2 regions of the Thermus brevis genome follow, and region 2 is predicted to be linked to the other one. Evidence: riboswitches for the same ligand, from Rfam matches in the RefSeq annotation. Region 2 holds a riboswitch; the other holds the start of a gene.
The links. Region 2 has a riboswitch for cobalamin ahead of KQ693_RS09000 (acyl-CoA thioesterase). Riboswitches for the same ligand answer to the same signal wherever they lie in the genome.

Region 1 (7,438 bases), 310 kb from region 2:
GCTTACCCACCAGGAGGTAACGGGCCCTCTTGGGTCCGGATTCCGTGTAAAAGGCCACCTCCTCCCCTAGGTCCAGGAGGAAAGCCCGGCCCCGGATGTAGAGCCTGGCCCTATCCGTCCAGGTAGACATGGGGCCTCCCCATGAGGTGGGCTACCCGCACCCCTGGGCCGTAGAGGTTTTGCAGAAGGGTTTCCGTGAGCACCGCCTCCGGCCTTCCTTCCGCCAAAAGCCGTCCTCCTTTCAACACCGCCACCCGTCCAGCCAAAGCCGCCTGGTTGGGGTCGTGAAGGACGGAAAGAATCCCCATCCCCTTGACAACCAGGTTTTGGAAGAGGGCCAGAAGCCCACCCTGGTATTCCAGGTCCAGGAAGGTGGTGGGTTCGTCCAGAAGGAGGTAGCGGGGCCTAGCCGCCAGGGCCCGGGCCAGAAGAACCCGCTGGCGCTCCCCGCCGGAAAGGCTACCCAGGTACCGGCCCCGGAAACGGGAAGCCCCCGTAACCTCCAAAGCCCACTCCACCGCTTCCACATCCTCCCGCCCTTCCCGCCCCCAAAGGCCCAGGTGGGGAAGCCTTCCTAAGCGCACCACCTCCTCCACCAAGAGCCCCTCCGGGTAGGGGCCTCCCTGGGGCAGGTAGGCGAGGAGCCGGCCCCGGGCATAGCTTCCATAGGCCGGAAGGGGCTTTCCCTCCAGAAAGACCCCCCCTGCCCTGGGGCGGAGGAGCCCCGCCATAACCCTTAGAAGGGTGCTCTTCCCCGATCCATTGGGGCCCAAAAGGGCCACCCACTCCCCTGGCCTTACGGCCAGGTCCACCCCTAAGAGGGCGTAGGGCCCCACGATCCCATTGGCTTCAAGCCCTTCCACGCCGCCTCCACATCAGGTACAGGAAGAATGGCCCCCCAAGAAGAGTGGTCACCACCCCCACGGGAAGCTCCGCCGGCCGGGTAAGGGTGCGGGCCAGGAGGTCCGCCAGCGTTAGGAGGACCGCCCCACCTAGGGCAGAAGCAGGCAGAAGCAGGCGGTAATCCTCATCCAAGAGGCGCCGGAGGAGATGGGGGGTCATCAGGCCCACGAAACCGATGATCCCCGCCTGGGCCACGGCAGCAGCCACCAACAGGCTTGCGGCAAGGAGGAGGAGGAGTTTCAAGCCCTCGAGGGGTAGCCCCATACTCCGGGCCACCTCCTCCCCCAGCTGGAGGGCGTTCAACACCCGCCCTAAAAGCAACAGCGGGGGAAGGGCCAGAAGGAAAAAAAGGACCATGGCCTTCACCGAAGGCCAGCCCATGAAGGCCAGGTTGCCCAGGGTGTAGGCGAAGACCGCCCGCACCCGGTCGGCGTCCTGCATCATCAGGTAGGTGGTGGCCCCGGTCAGAACGCTCCCCACCACCACCCCTGCCAGAACCAGCTCCCCCGTCCGGGCCGCTCCCCCTGCCAGAACCAGGGTGAGGAAGGTGGCGGAGAGGGCCCCGAGGAACCCGAAGAGGGTGGCGGAAAGGGGAAGGCTTTGGAAGATGGCGTGCTGGGCAAAGGCGGGGGCCAGGCCCCCCAGCAAGCTGGCCAGAAGGGTCACGGCGAAAGCCGCCCCCGCCGCCGAGCCCATGAGGTAGGGGTCGGCCAGGGGATTGCGGAAAAGCCCCTGGAAGCTGGCCCCCGCCACCCCCAAGGCCGCCCCCACCAGCATCCCCCCCAGGACCCTGGGGAGCCGCATCTCCGTGACGATGGGATTCTCCTTTAGGCCCAAAAGGGCCTGGAGCACCTCGCCCGGCGGCAGGCTCACCGCCCCCATGGCTACCCCCAGCACCAGGGCCAGGAGGAGCAGGAGGAGGAGCCAGAAAAAGACCAGGCTCCGCCTAAGGGCCAGGGGGAGGGCCCGGGTCATGGCCTAGCGCCCATGGAAGCAATCCACCAGAAGCCTAAGCCCCTGGGCCACCCGGGGGCCTGGGCGGGAGAGGAGGCTATCCTGACCCCCGGTAAACACGCAGATGCGCCCCGTCTGCACCGCCTTCACCCGGCTCCAGCCAGGCCTGGCCTGGATGGTTTCCAGGGCACCCGGGTAGGTGGCCACGATCACCTCGGGGTTCTTCTCCACCACGAACTCGGGGGCGATCTTGGGGAAAAGGCCCAGCTCCTTGGGGATGATGTTCACCCCCCGGGCCTTTTGGATCAGGACCCCGATGAAGCTCTCCGGACCCACGGTGTAGGGGGTGGGGTCGATCTCGTAGTAAACCCGGGGCCGGGTCGTGGCCTTGGCCGCACGGGACTCCTCCTGGTACACCTCCCGCTGAATCTGGGCCACCAGGCGCTCCGCCTGGGCCTCGAGGCCAAGAAGCTTCCCCAGGGTACGGGTGGTGCGGAAGATATCCTCGTAGGTCTCGGTGCGCACCGCATACACCGTTAGGCCCGCCCGCTCCAGGGTTTCGTACAAACGCCCGTACTTGGAAACCAGAACCAGATCCGGCTTCAGAGAAACGATGAACTCGGGGTTGGGATTGTAAAGCCCCCCCGCCTTGGGCAGGGCCTTCACCCTCTCGGGCCAGTCGGAGTAGTCGTCGGTGGCCACGATGCGGTCGCAAGCCCCTAGGGCGCAGACCGTTTCCGTCACCGAGGGCAACATGGTGACGATCCGTTTGGGCGGTGCCTTGACCGTGACCGTGCGCCCTAGGTCGTCGGTGAGGGTAAGGGGAAAAGCAAAGGCCAGCGCCAGAAGAACCGAAAGAACCGAAAGAACTCTCCTCATGCCTACCTCCCTAAGGCCGCTAGGGCCAGGCCCGGGGGAGGTAGGGAAAACCCCTGCCGGAAAGCGGCAGGGGCGCAAACGGCTTTGCAAACCCCCATCGCTCCCCCATCCGCGTGAGGTGCCCGCCTCGGGGTCTGGCGGGCGGCCCTGGCAGGTATTCGGGCTTCCGGCCTGCGAAGCTTAAGCCCAAAGCGTGGCCGGTTACCGTTGCGGGACAGCGCCGGACTTGCACCGGACTTCCCCACTTTAAGCCTGGACTACGCGCCCAGGCACCAGGGCAACGGACCTGGCTTTGAGGCCCTAGCGGGCCTTAAGGCCAGGCTAAGCCTAATGGGGCAAAAAGGCAAGGGCTTGACACATCCGGGGACGGGTGATTTACTTAGTCCCGAGAACGAACTAAAGGGCAAGGGGAAAGGAACTGGGATGCGCAAAGGGGACACGCAGGAAATCCGCAGGCTCAACCGCCGGGCTATCCTGGCCCACCTGAGGCGGGGCCCCCTTACCCGGGCGGACCTTTCCCGGCTTACCGGTTTGGCTAAAAGCGCGGTAAGCCGCCTGGTGGATGAGTTTTTACAGGAGGGCCTTCTGGAGGAAGGAGCCTTTACCTCTCCCCCCGTGGGCCGGCCCGGCACCCTCTTGCACCTGCGCCCTGGCGCCCGCTTTGCCCTAGGCGCGGAACTGGGGGTGGAGGAAACCGTCCTTCTGGCCCTGGACTGGCGGGGAGAGGTTCTATGGGCCAAGGAATGGAGCCACCCCCGGGAGGCCGGTCCGAGGGAACGTCTGGAACGGCTTCTGCAGGAGGTTCTTCCCCATGTACCGGGACCCTTGGGCCTGGGGTTCACCCTGCCTGGGGTGGTGGTGGAGGACCGGCTCCTCCTGGCCCCCAACCTGGGCTGGAAAAACCTGGACCTCCGGCCCCTGCTCTCCCACTTTCCCCTGCCCACGGCCTTGGAAAACGATGCCAAGGCCTCGGCCCTGTCCGAGGTCTTCTTTCACGGAGAGGCCAACCTCGCCTACCTGGTGCTCAGCACGGGCTTGGGAATCGGGGTGGTATCGGATAGCCGGATCCTGCGGGGAGCGGGTGGGGCCGCTGGGGAGCTGGGCCACTGGCTCGGCCAGGGGCACAAGCCCTGCGCCTGCGGCCGGGTGGGGTGCCTGGAAACCGAACTGGGCCTCGGTGCCCTCTTGGAGCATTACCGGTCCCTAGGCGGAAAGGCGGGGGACCTCGAGGCCCTGCTCCAGCAGGCCAAGCAGGGGGAGGCTTTGGCCCTCGAGGCCATCCACCACTTGGGCGAGGCCTTGGGCCGCTTCCTGGCCAACCTGGCTGTGGCCTACGACCCGGCCCGGGTGGTCATAGGGGGCAAGGCAGCCGAGTTCTTCCCCTACCTGGAGCAATCCTTGCGCCAGTCCTTGGCGGCCCATGCCTTCCTGGAAGCCCATCGTTCCTTGCCCGTGCAACCTTCCCTTTATGGTCACCTGGCCCCGGCGGTGGGTGGGGCTAGCCTCTTTTTGGTGAGGTTTTTCGAGCTGGGCGGCCTGTGGGCGGAAAGCCCACGTCGCAATGGAGGTAGGTATGAGGAAGTGGCTTTTGGCGATCGGCGTGGCCTTGGGGCTTAGCGCCCTGGCCCAGACGGGCAAGCTGGAGATCTTCTCCTGGTGGGCGGGAGACGAAGGCCCGGCCCTCGAGGCCCTCATCCGGCTTTATAAGCAAAAGTATCCCGGTGTGGAGGTCATCAACGCCACGGTTACCGGCGGGGCAGGGGTGAACGCCAAGGCGGTCCTGAAGACCCGCATGCTGGGCGGTGACCCGCCCGATACCTTCCAGGTGCACGCCGGGCAGGAACTCATCGGCACCTGGGTGGTGGCCGAGCGCATGGAGGACCTCACCAGCCTCTTCCGGCAGGAGGGTTGGCTCCAAGCCTTCCCCAAGGGCCTCATCGACCTCCTCTCCTACAAGGGAGGCATCTGGAGCGTGCCCGTCAACATCCACCGCTCCAACGTCATGTGGTACATCCCCGCCAAGCTGAAGGAATGGGGGGTGACCCCGCCCAAGACCTGGGCGGAGTTCCTCGCCACCTGCCAGACCTTGAAGCGGAAGGGCCTTGAGGCGCCCCTGGCCCTGGGCGAGAACTGGACCCAGCAGCACCTTTGGGAAAGCGTGGCCTTGGCCACCCTGGGAGCCGACGGCTGGAATAACCTCTGGAGCGGCAAGCTAAAGTTCACCGACCCCAAGGCGGTGGCCGTATGGGAAACCTTTGGCAAGGTGCTGGATTGCGCCAACAAGGACGCCGCGGGGCTTTCCTGGCAACAGGCGGTGGACCGGGTAGTCCAGGGCAAGGCCGCTTTCAACATCATGGGCGACTGGGCCGCCGGCTACATGAGCACCACCTTGAAGCTCAAGCCCGGCACCGACTTCGCCTGGACCCCGTCCCCCGGCACCTCCGGGATCTTCATGATGCTCTCCGACTCCTTTGGCCTGCCCAAGGGAGCCAAGAACCGGCAAAACGCCATCAACTGGCTCAAGCTCGTGGGCTCCAAGGAGGGGCAGGACACCTTTAACCCCCTGAAGGGCTCCATCGCCGCCCGGCTGGACTCCGACCCCGCCAAGTACAACGCCTACGGCCAGTCGGCCATGAAGGACTGGAAGTCCAACCGCATCGTGGGCTCTTTGGTGCACGGGGCGGTGGCACCCGAAAGCTTCATGAGCCAGTTCGGCACGGTGATGGAGATCTTCTTGCAAAGCAGGAACCCGCAAGCGGCGGCCAACGCCGCCCAGGCCATCGCCAACCAGGTGGGCTTGGGCCGCTAGAACCCCTCGGCCCGTGGGGGCTTTTGCCCCCACGGGCTTTTCCCGGAGGCCTCATGCGCGACCGGATCACGGCCTTTTTGGTCCTCCTTCCCTCCTTGGCGGCGGTGGCCATCTTCGTCTATGGCTTCATCGGGCAAAACCTCTGGGTGTCCCTCACCGACTGGGGAAAGAACCCAGCCCAGGCCCTGGCCCTGAGGCCAGAGCTCCACTTCGTGGGCCTGGAAAACTACCGTGAACTCTTCACCGGCTTCGTGGACGTGCGTTTCCGCCAAAGCGTGGTCAACCTCATCTTCTTCACCCTCTTTTTCATGGGGGGAAGCCTGGGCCTAGGCCTCCTCCTGGCCATGGCCCTGGACCGCGGGCCCAAGGGAGAAGGCTTTTTCCGCACCGTCTTCCTCTTTCCCATGGCCCTCTCCTTCGTAGTCACCGGCACCATCTGGCGCTGGCTCTTGCAGCCCCAAGGTGGGATCAACGTCCTGCCCACCCTCTTTGGCCTACCCCCCTTCCACTTCCCCTGGCTCACCACCAGGCAGCAGACCTGGGTCTTTGACTGGAACCAACTGCCCTTTTACACCGCCTTGGCGGTGGGCCTAACCCTCTTGTATGTGGCTTGGAAAGCCCACCGGGAAGGGGAAAGGAAGCGGCTTTTCTGGAGCCTGTTGTCCAGCGGAGTCCTCCTGGTTTGGGCCTTCACCCTGGGCAGAACCACCCACCTTCTCCCCTATCCCGAGCCCCACGGCTTCAGCCTGGCCCTGGTGGGGGTGATTCTGGCGGCGGTCTGGCAGATGTCCGGCTACACCATGGCCCTTTATCTGGCGGGTCTAAGGGGAATCCCCGTGGAGGTGCTGGAAGCGGCCAAGGTGGACGGGGCCAGCGAGTGGCAGACCTACCGGCACGTCATCCTTCCCCTCCTCGCCCCCATCACCCTTTCCGCCATGATCGTCCTGGGGCACATCGCCCTGAAGATCTTCGACCTTATCTTCGCCATGGCCGGGTTGGATTACGCCCCCACCGATGTACCCGCCATCTACATGTACCTCCTCGCCTTCCGCGGCAACCAGTTCGCCAAGGGGGCGGCCATCGGCATACTCCTCTTGCTTTTGGTGGCCTTGGTGGTCATCCCCTACCTGGTAAGCCAGCTTCGGAAGGAGGTCAGGCGCTGATGGGCCGGTTCTTCCTGTACGCCTTCTTACTCCTCGCCACCCTCTTCTTCCTTCTCCCCGTCTATCTGGTGATCCTCACCGCCCTGAAGGAACCCGCCAAGATTACCCTAGACACGGTTTGGCGCTGGCCGGACCCCGTGTACTGGGAAAGCTTCAAAATCGCCTGGGATGCCTTCCGGCCCAAGTTCCAAAACAGCGTGGTCCTGGCCCTCTCCGCCACGGCGCTGTCCGCCCTGGTGGGAGCCCTCAACGGCTACGTCTTGGCCAAGTGGCCCTTTAGGGGTTCCAACCTCCTGTTTGCCCTCATGCTCTTCGGGATGTTCATCCCCTACCAGAGCATCCTCATCCCCCTTTTCCAGTTCGTAAAGGCCATAGGCCTTTACGGCACCCTATGGGGCCTCATCCTGGTCCACGTGGTCTACGGCATCCCCATCGTCACCCTTATCTTCAAGAACTACTACAGTGAGATCCCCGATGAGCTGGTGGAGGCTGCCCGCATAGACGGGGCAGGCTTCTTCGGCATCTTCCGCCACGTAATCCTGCCCCTTTCTGCCCCCGCCTTCGTGGTGGTGGCCATCTGGCAGTTCACCCAGATCTGGAACGAGTTCCTCTTCGCCGTGACCCTGACCCGGCCGGAAAGCCAGCCCATCACCGTGGCCCTGGCGCAACTGGCAGGCGGTGAGGCAGTCAAGTGGAACCTGCCCATGGCCGGGGCCATTCTGGCCGCTTT
Region 2 (7,438 bases):
AAAGCCCTCGAGGGTCCGCGCCTTGAAACGCATAGGGGTTCCCTTAAGGGGGGCGGCTAAGCCGCCCCCCTTGACGATCACCTTCTGCCCGTAAGGCGATCCAATGCGGTCTGGGCGTCCCTTATGGCTTGATCCACGCTCTTTTGCCCGCTGATCACCGCCTGGATCGCCTCGTTGATGGGCCTCATCCAGTCACCGCCGAACCCCCGGAAGCTGAAGGGGTAAACATTCCCTCCTTGCGCAGTAGAACCCTGGAAGACCACCCGGTTCAGTTCCGACTCCTTGGTGGGGCGTTGGAAGTAGGGATTGTTGGCCAAGGCTCGGCGGCTGGGGATGGCGAGACCACGTTCCAGCACCCACTGCTGGGCCTCAGGGGAGGTGAGAGCCTTTAAAACCTTAACCGCCGCGGCCTTGTTGGCGCTGGCCGCGTTAAGGCTCCAGGAAACAGTGAAGATGAAGTTTCCGCGCTTCCGGGTGACGGGATCCAGGGGCAGGAAGGTGGTGCCGTACCTCAGGTTGGGGGCTTTGTCCCTTAGGAATCCTGCGATCCAAGCTCCCTCGAGGGCCGTGGCAGCCTTCTCGCTACCGAAGCATCCCCCGGTCCAGCCTTCACCCAGGTCCTGGGCAAACTTTGCGGCACCTCGCCGGATGAGGCCGGTGTACCACTCGAAGGCACGCCGGAAGTTCTGGTCCAGGACGGAGTGTCCTTTCTCGTCAAAGGGCTTCCAACCGGTGGCAAAGGCAAAGGCTCCAAAGCGAGCGAAGTCCGCCACCAAGCATATCCCTGCCACATCCTTCAACTGCGACTGCACCTGACGGATTTTGGCTTCAAAGGTTTCCCAGGTATCCTGCTGGTTCGGGTAGGGGACCTTGGCCTCGTCGAAGAGGTCCTTGTTGAAGACCAAGGCCAGGGTGTTGAAGTCCTTGGGGATTCCGTAGAGCTTTCCCCGGTACGTGAAGGCCTGGACCAAGTTGGGGAGGAACTCGCCCACTTCCTGTTTACTAAAGTAAGCGTCCAGGGGCTCTACCCTTCCCGTGGCAAAAAGGCTTTCCGCCCAGAAGATGTCCACATAGAAGAGGTCGGGAGCCGTGCCAGCGGAGAGGGCATTGAAAAGCCACTGCGTATAGTCGCCTTCGATGGGTTGGTAGATAACACGTATCCCTTCCCGGTCCAGCTTAGGCTGGACCACTTCCTTGAGAAGACCGTTGACAATAGCGATGTCTGTACCGCCCCAGCCAGAGATGCGCACCTGGGTCTGGGCCAAGACCAGCCCGAGCATGGCTAAAAAGACAACCAGAATTCTTAGCATACTCCTCCTCCTTCACCAGTCTGCCTAAAGCCTATAGCCTGAAGCCGATCGGGTGAGAGATCCTTTCCCTATTCCACCTCCCTTCGCGCCGTAGAACCCCTGGGAACCAGATGAACAGGCACCCGCTTCCCATATGGGCTCTTTCTCTGTAGGGCTTCCCGGAGAAGCCTTACCGCTTCGCGGGCGATGGTAGGGATGTCCTGGTGGATGGTGGTGAGCCTTTCCCCTACCTCGGGGAGGTCGTCGTACCCCACCAGGCTCACGTCAGCAGGAACATGAAGGCCCAGATCCTCCAAAGCAGCCCAGGCCCCCAAGGCCATTTCGTCGGAGGCGGCAAAAAGAGCCGAGAAGCGCAAGCCCCCTTCCCATGCCCGCCTCACCACCCGGTAGGCATGGAGGGCATCAAAGTTGCCGTCCAGAACCAGCTCCGGGCGCCAAGTTAGCCCCGCTTCCAGAAGGGCCCTCTTATACCCAAGAAGCCGCTCCCTTCCCGCCTGGTGATGTAAGTGCCCCGTGAGAAGAGCAATGTCCCGGTGACCCAGTTCTAACAGGTGTCGGGTGGCCTTATAGCCCCCCTCCTCATCGTCTGGGGCTACCCAGAAGGTTCCGGGATAACAGCCGATGAGCACAAAGGGTACGTTGTTCCTCCGCAGGGTCTCGATGCGGGGGTCGTGGTCATGAGCACCCAGTAAGAGGTACGCCCTAGTCTTCTCTAAAGGTAGGCCGCGGGCATCCGTGGCAACCTCCGTCACCCGCAAACCCAGGCGCCACACCTCCTCGGAGAGGGCTTCCAGCAGGAGGGTAAAGTAGGGTGTATAGCGCCGCACTCCTGGGGCCAGAAGGAGGCCAACGGCCGTGGATTGCCCCACCAGTTCCCTGGCAGCGGCATTGGGAACGAAACCCTGGGTACGAACCACCTCTAACACCCGGGCCCGGGTTTCCGGGCTAACCCCAGGCCGGCCGTTGAGGACTCGGCTTACGGTACCTACGGAAACGTTTGCGAACCTAGCGATCTCTTTTATCGTCAGCTTCTTTTTGGTTTCCATCGTAAACGTTTTCTACAGCTTAACCCAGGGCCCGGCCCGCGTCAAGCCAAGGTTGCCCCGCTAGGATAGGGACATGGGAATATCCGAGCTGGAGGAAACCTTGAGGGCCAAGGCGGAAACGTTCTTGGCCCAAAGGCAAGGCTTCCGGGTTGAGAAAACGGAGGACGTGTTTGCCCGGCGCTTTTACCTTTCCCCGGAACGGGTGGAGGTGGTGAACCACTTGAGGGGAAAACCCCTGGCGGTATTTAACCCCGGGGTAGTGTACAGGGACGGAGTAGTACACCTTTTTGTACGTCTGATCTTCGATTACTACAGCTACGCCTCCAGCGTGGGGTACGTGGCCCTTCCCCTGGAAGACCTGCTCACCGGTCAGCTGCCTGACCCTTTGCCGGTGGAGATCGTCCTTTACCCGACTGAAGTCTGGGAGGCCTCGAGGGGATGCGAGGATCCCCGGGCCCACACCTGTGGCGCAGGCTTCCTCCTCTTCTATACCGGCGTGGGCAAGGTGGGTGAAGCCCGCCTCACCGACCACAAGGATGTCTTTTTCCCAGCCTTGGCCCTGGCCGAGTTCGATCCGGACCTCAAGCTCCGGCGCAAAGGATTGGTGCGAATAGGCCCGGAAGGAAAGGGCCTCCTTCTGCCAGCTAAGGGGGCCACGTTACTCCAGGGGAATGCCGTTCTTCTAAGGCCCAGCCTTGCCGGAGTTCCAGACCTGGGTTGGCGGGGGCGGCTGGATTGGAACAACCTCTCCATCGACCAGTTGGAACCTATCCTGGCCCCAGAGTCCTTTGAGTTTAAGGTGGGGTGGTCCACCAATGCCTACCCCTTGGGGGATGGAACCTATTTGGTGGCCTATCACGGCATCCTCCGCCGGGACTTGTCCTATCGTCATGGTTTCGCATTGCTTTCCGGCGACGGTGAACTTCTCGCTCTGTCCTCCTACCTTTTGGCCCCTCAGGGTCTTGTGGAAACGTACGGGAACCGGCCATTTACCTTGTACGGCAACGGCCTCTTCCTGCACGAGGACGAATTGGTTTTCGTGGGAGGGGTGGGGGACTACGCCGTGGGCGTTTTCACCGCCCCTTGGCAGGAGGTGCTCGGGCGGCTCAAGCCCCTGTAATGGACCGTACCACAAAAGTCTGGGATCGAGCAACCGGGAAAACCAGCGCAGGGTATTGACGGCTTTCCCCAACAAGTTGTAGCCTCCTGGGTAGGACACCCAACACTTGGGGTGTCCCGGCTGCGATGCCAGGCCGACAGGCCTGGACGCCTGCAGGCGGTGGGGGAAGTCCGGTGAAAGTCCGGCGCTGTCCCGCAACGGTAACCGGCTCTGTCCGGAAGCCCGAGTACCCGCTTCGCGGCCTTACCCCGTAGCCCTCGAGGCAAGGGTGAAGGTGGTGATGCCTGTGGGACCTTAGACTCCTAACCCCCCAAAACCCGGTGGCCCAAGGGACCTTGGGCCAGGCGACCTTAGGCAAGTTCTTGCCCAGCATGGGGTTATTCCCCTTGGGCAGGCAGCAGGGATGGTTTAGCTCTTGCGGGCCCAAAGACGGCCCTTGGAGGTCCGTGGTGAGGGAAACGCGCATGGTCTACCCAGTTTTCCCTGGGGAAACCAACCATTACGGGACCCTTTTTGGCGGCACCGCCATGGCCTGGATGGACCAGGCAGCCTTCGTGGCTGCAACCCGCCACGCCAGGCGCAAGGTGGTGACGGTGCACTCGGATGCGGTGGACTTCAAGCGCCCCGTACCCCTGGGCTCCATTGTGGAGCTGGTGGCCCGGGTGGTAGAGGTGGGCCGCACCTCCATGCGGGTAGAGGTGGAGATGTGGGTGGAACCCATTGAGCCAGGTAAGGAAGCCTATCTGGCGGCTAAGGGCGGGTTCGTGCTGGTGGCGGTGGATGGGGAGGGGCGTCCTGTTCCCGTGCCACCTCTGGAGGGGAAGGAATGATCCGTACGCTAGCTTACGGTCTTCCACGGCTCGGTCCTAACCGGGAATACAAAAGGCTTCTGGAGGGCTTCTGGTCAGGTTCCATATCGCGGGAGGATTTTCTCGAGGGCCTGGAGGCTCTCGAGGCCCTAAGGCTCGCCACCTACCGGGAACAGGTGGACCTTTACCCGGCGGGCGAGCTGAGCCTTTATGACCCCATGCTGGACCTGGCGGTGGCCTTGGGCCTTTACCCCCTGGATCCCGGGGACCTGGAGGGCTACTACGCCCTGGCCCGGGGCAAGGAAGCTCTGCCCCTCCGAAAGTGGTTCGGCACCAACTACCACTACTTGGTTCCACGCTTGCCAGAAAGGCCCCGGTATACCCCCCAGCCGGGCTGGGGCCTACCCTATCCCGTAGGCCGGAACCAGGCTTTGAAGGAGGGGCTCCCGACCCTGCTCGGACCCTACACCCTTCTGCGCATGGCGCAAAACCCCCCGGATCACCTGGGAGTACACCTGGAAGCCCTGACGGAAGCTTACGTGGAGCTGGTCCAGCCGGTTAGGGGAAGAACCGTGCTCCTCCAAGAACCCGCCTTGGGGTTGGATGGGGCAGAGGAGAACCTCCCCCACCTTCTGGCCTTCTACGGTACCTTAGCGCAGGAGGTTTCCTTGGTCCTCCTGCCCTACTACCTACCCCCCGCTCCAAGGGTGGTTGAGGCCCTGGCCACCCTTCCCCTTCGCGGTTTGGGGGTAATCCTGGCCCCAGGGATCTCCTTACCCCAAGTACCCAAGGGCACAGCCCTGGTGGTGGAGGTGGTGGAGGGTCTTGGGGTGTGGCGCACCAACCTCCTTGCCCTTGGGAAGGTTCTATCGCCTCTGGCAGAGACCGGGCAGGAGGTGTGGGTGGCTCCCAAAGCACCCTTGTACCACCTGCCGTGGGAAGTAGCGGAACCTTTGCCCGGAGCCTTGGCAGGCCGGTTGGCCTTTGCCCGAGAGCGGCTTAAGGAGCTTGCCCTGCTGAAGGCCATCCTCTTAACGTGGACCACCTCCCAGGAATCGCCGCCCTCGCCTGAGGAGGAAACTGCCTTCGCACAAGCCCGGGCCTGGTACACCCCACCCCCGCCTTGGGACTTCCGCCCCTCCCCAGTGCCGGCCTCGAGGCCACCCAGGGAAGAGCGCTCCAAAGCCCAGCAGAACCTGGCCCTTCCCCCTTTCCCCACCACCACCATAGGAAGCTTCCCCCAAACCAAGGGGCTTCGCGACTTCCGGAAAAGATTGCGCTCCAGGGCTCTTGACCAGACGGCTTACTGGCTGCACATCCAGGAAGCCATCCGGGCAAACATCCGCCTCCAAGAGCAACTGGGCCTGGACGTTTTGGTCCACGGAGAGCCCGAGCGCAGCGATATGGTGGAGTTTTTCGCGGAGCGTTTAGAGGGCTTCTATCCCACCCAGAAGGGTTTCGTCCTCTCCTACGGGAGCCGCGTCTGGCGCCCACCCATCCTCTTCGCCCCGCCCCGCCGGAGGGAGCCTTTGGTCCTTAGGGAAACCCTGTTCGCCCAAAGCCTCACCCCTAAGCCAGTAAAGGCCATCCTTACGGGACCCATCACCCTGGCTGCCTGGAGCTACCTACCCCAGGGGGTGGAGTTCAAAGAAGCGGTAATCGCCCTGGCGGAGGCCCTGCGGGAGGAGGTAAAGGAAGTGGCTTCCCACGGAATCCGGGTGGTGCAGGTGGACGAGCCGGCGCTTCTGGAGAAGCTCCCTTTGAAGGCAAAGGAGCGCCCTGGGTATTTGGCCCTGGTGGGGGAGGCCTTCCTGCGGGTAGTGGGGGAGCTTCCGCCGGAGGTCCAGGTGCACCTCCACCTCTGCCACTCCGATTACGCCGCCTTGCGCCCCTTCCTGGAGGTCATGGACCCGGATGTGGCAAGCCTTGAGGGAGCAAGGCAAGACCCCAGCTTTCTCCAAACCCTCACAGGGCTTTCCCTAGGCCTGGGCCCCGGAGCCTTTGACGTCCACTCCCCCCTGGAGGTTCCGACGGAGGAAATCCTTACCCGCCTTCAAGCCTACCTCCGGTACCTGCCTGCGGAAAGGCTATGGGTGAACCCGGACTGTGGCCTTAAGACCCGGAAGCCCGAGGAGGCCCTGGCCAACCTCAAGAACATGGTGGAGGCAGCCAAGAGGCTTCGGAAGGCCTTTGGAGGGAGCCATGCTCACGGATCCTAGGCCCCACTACCGTCCCTACGAGTATCCGAGGCTTTTAGCCTACCGGGACGCCATCCGGCACAGCTACTGGCTCCACACGGAGTTCAGCTATGCGGCAGACGTCCAGGACTACGCCCTGGCGGGTCCTGAGGTGCGCTCGTTGGTGGAGCGCTCCCTTCTTGCCATCTCCCAGGTGGAGCTTTCCGTGAAGCTCTACTGGGCCCGAACCTACGAGGTCTTCCCCAAGCCGGAGGTGGCCGAGGTGGGCATGACCTTCGCCGAGAGCGAGGTGCGTCACGCCAATGCCTACGCCCACCTTTTGGATCTCCTGGCCCTCGAGGACCGCTTTGCCCAGGCCTTGGAGGAGGAGACCGCCTTAAGGGAACGGCACCGCCACTTAACCGAGGTCCTGGGGTCCGCCTTCCGAGGCGACCTGAGGGGACACGCCCTCGCCCTCCTTCTCTTTTCCGCCTTCACCGAACACGCCTCCCTTTTCTCCCAGTTCTACGTGCTTATGGCCCTGAACAAGCGCCTTGGGCGCTTCAAGGGGATCTCCAACGCCATCGAGGCCACCAGTAAGGAGGAAAACCTGCACGGCCTCTTTGGGGTAGAGCTCCTCAGGATCCTTAGGGAAGAGCGGCCGGACCTCTTCGGGCCCTCCTTTACCAAGGAGGCCCTGGATAGGGTAGAGGCCTTCTTTCGCACGGAGGAGGCCCTTTTGGAGTGGATCTTCGCCCGGGGGGACACCGAGGCGGTGAGGGGAGAGGAGGTCCTGGAGTTCCTTAAGTGGCGGTACAACCAGGTTCTTGCCCTCCACGGCCTGCCCGCGCCCTTCCCCGTGCGGAAGGAGTGCCTAAGGGATACGGAGTGGTTTGACCTGGAGCTTTTGGCGGACAAGGAAGTGGACTTCTTCAACAAGAGGAGCGTGGCCTACGCCCGCAGGGTGCAGAGCTAC

Region 1: linked by a shared signal. The riboswitch ahead of KQ693_RS10625 (ABC transporter substrate-binding protein) and the one ahead of KQ693_RS09000 (acyl-CoA thioesterase) in region 2 are both predicted to bind cobalamin.

Annotation. Positions count from the first base shown of each region.
Region 1 covers NZ_CP102606.1:1,959,625-1,967,062, forward strand. Annotated here, with positions in the region: gene KQ693_RS10610 (hypothetical protein) at 1-130, opposite strand, end outside; gene KQ693_RS10615 (ABC transporter ATP-binding protein) at 111-863, opposite strand; gene KQ693_RS10620 (FecCD family ABC transporter permease) at 850-1,878, opposite strand; gene KQ693_RS10625 (ABC transporter substrate-binding protein) at 1,882-2,736, opposite strand; cobalamin riboswitch at 2,869-3,028, opposite strand; gene KQ693_RS10630 (ROK family transcriptional regulator) at 3,160-4,353, shown strand; gene KQ693_RS10635 (ABC transporter substrate-binding protein) at 4,310-5,545, shown strand; gene KQ693_RS10640 (carbohydrate ABC transporter permease) at 5,599-6,708, shown strand; gene KQ693_RS10645 (carbohydrate ABC transporter permease) at 6,708-7,438, shown strand, end outside.
Region 2 covers NZ_CP102606.1:1,647,833-1,655,270, forward strand. Annotated here, with positions in the region: gene KQ693_RS08980 (carbohydrate ABC transporter permease) at 1-33, opposite strand, end outside; gene KQ693_RS08985 (extracellular solute-binding protein) at 78-1,310, opposite strand; gene KQ693_RS08990 (LacI family DNA-binding transcriptional regulator) at 1,379-2,356, opposite strand; gene KQ693_RS08995 (glycoside hydrolase family 130 protein) at 2,430-3,476, shown strand; cobalamin riboswitch at 3,598-3,728, shown strand; gene KQ693_RS09000 (acyl-CoA thioesterase) at 3,941-4,306, shown strand; gene metE (5-methyltetrahydropteroyltriglutamate--homocysteine S-methyltransferase) at 4,303-6,504, shown strand; gene KQ693_RS09010 (ribonucleotide-diphosphate reductase subunit beta) at 6,488-7,438, shown strand, end outside.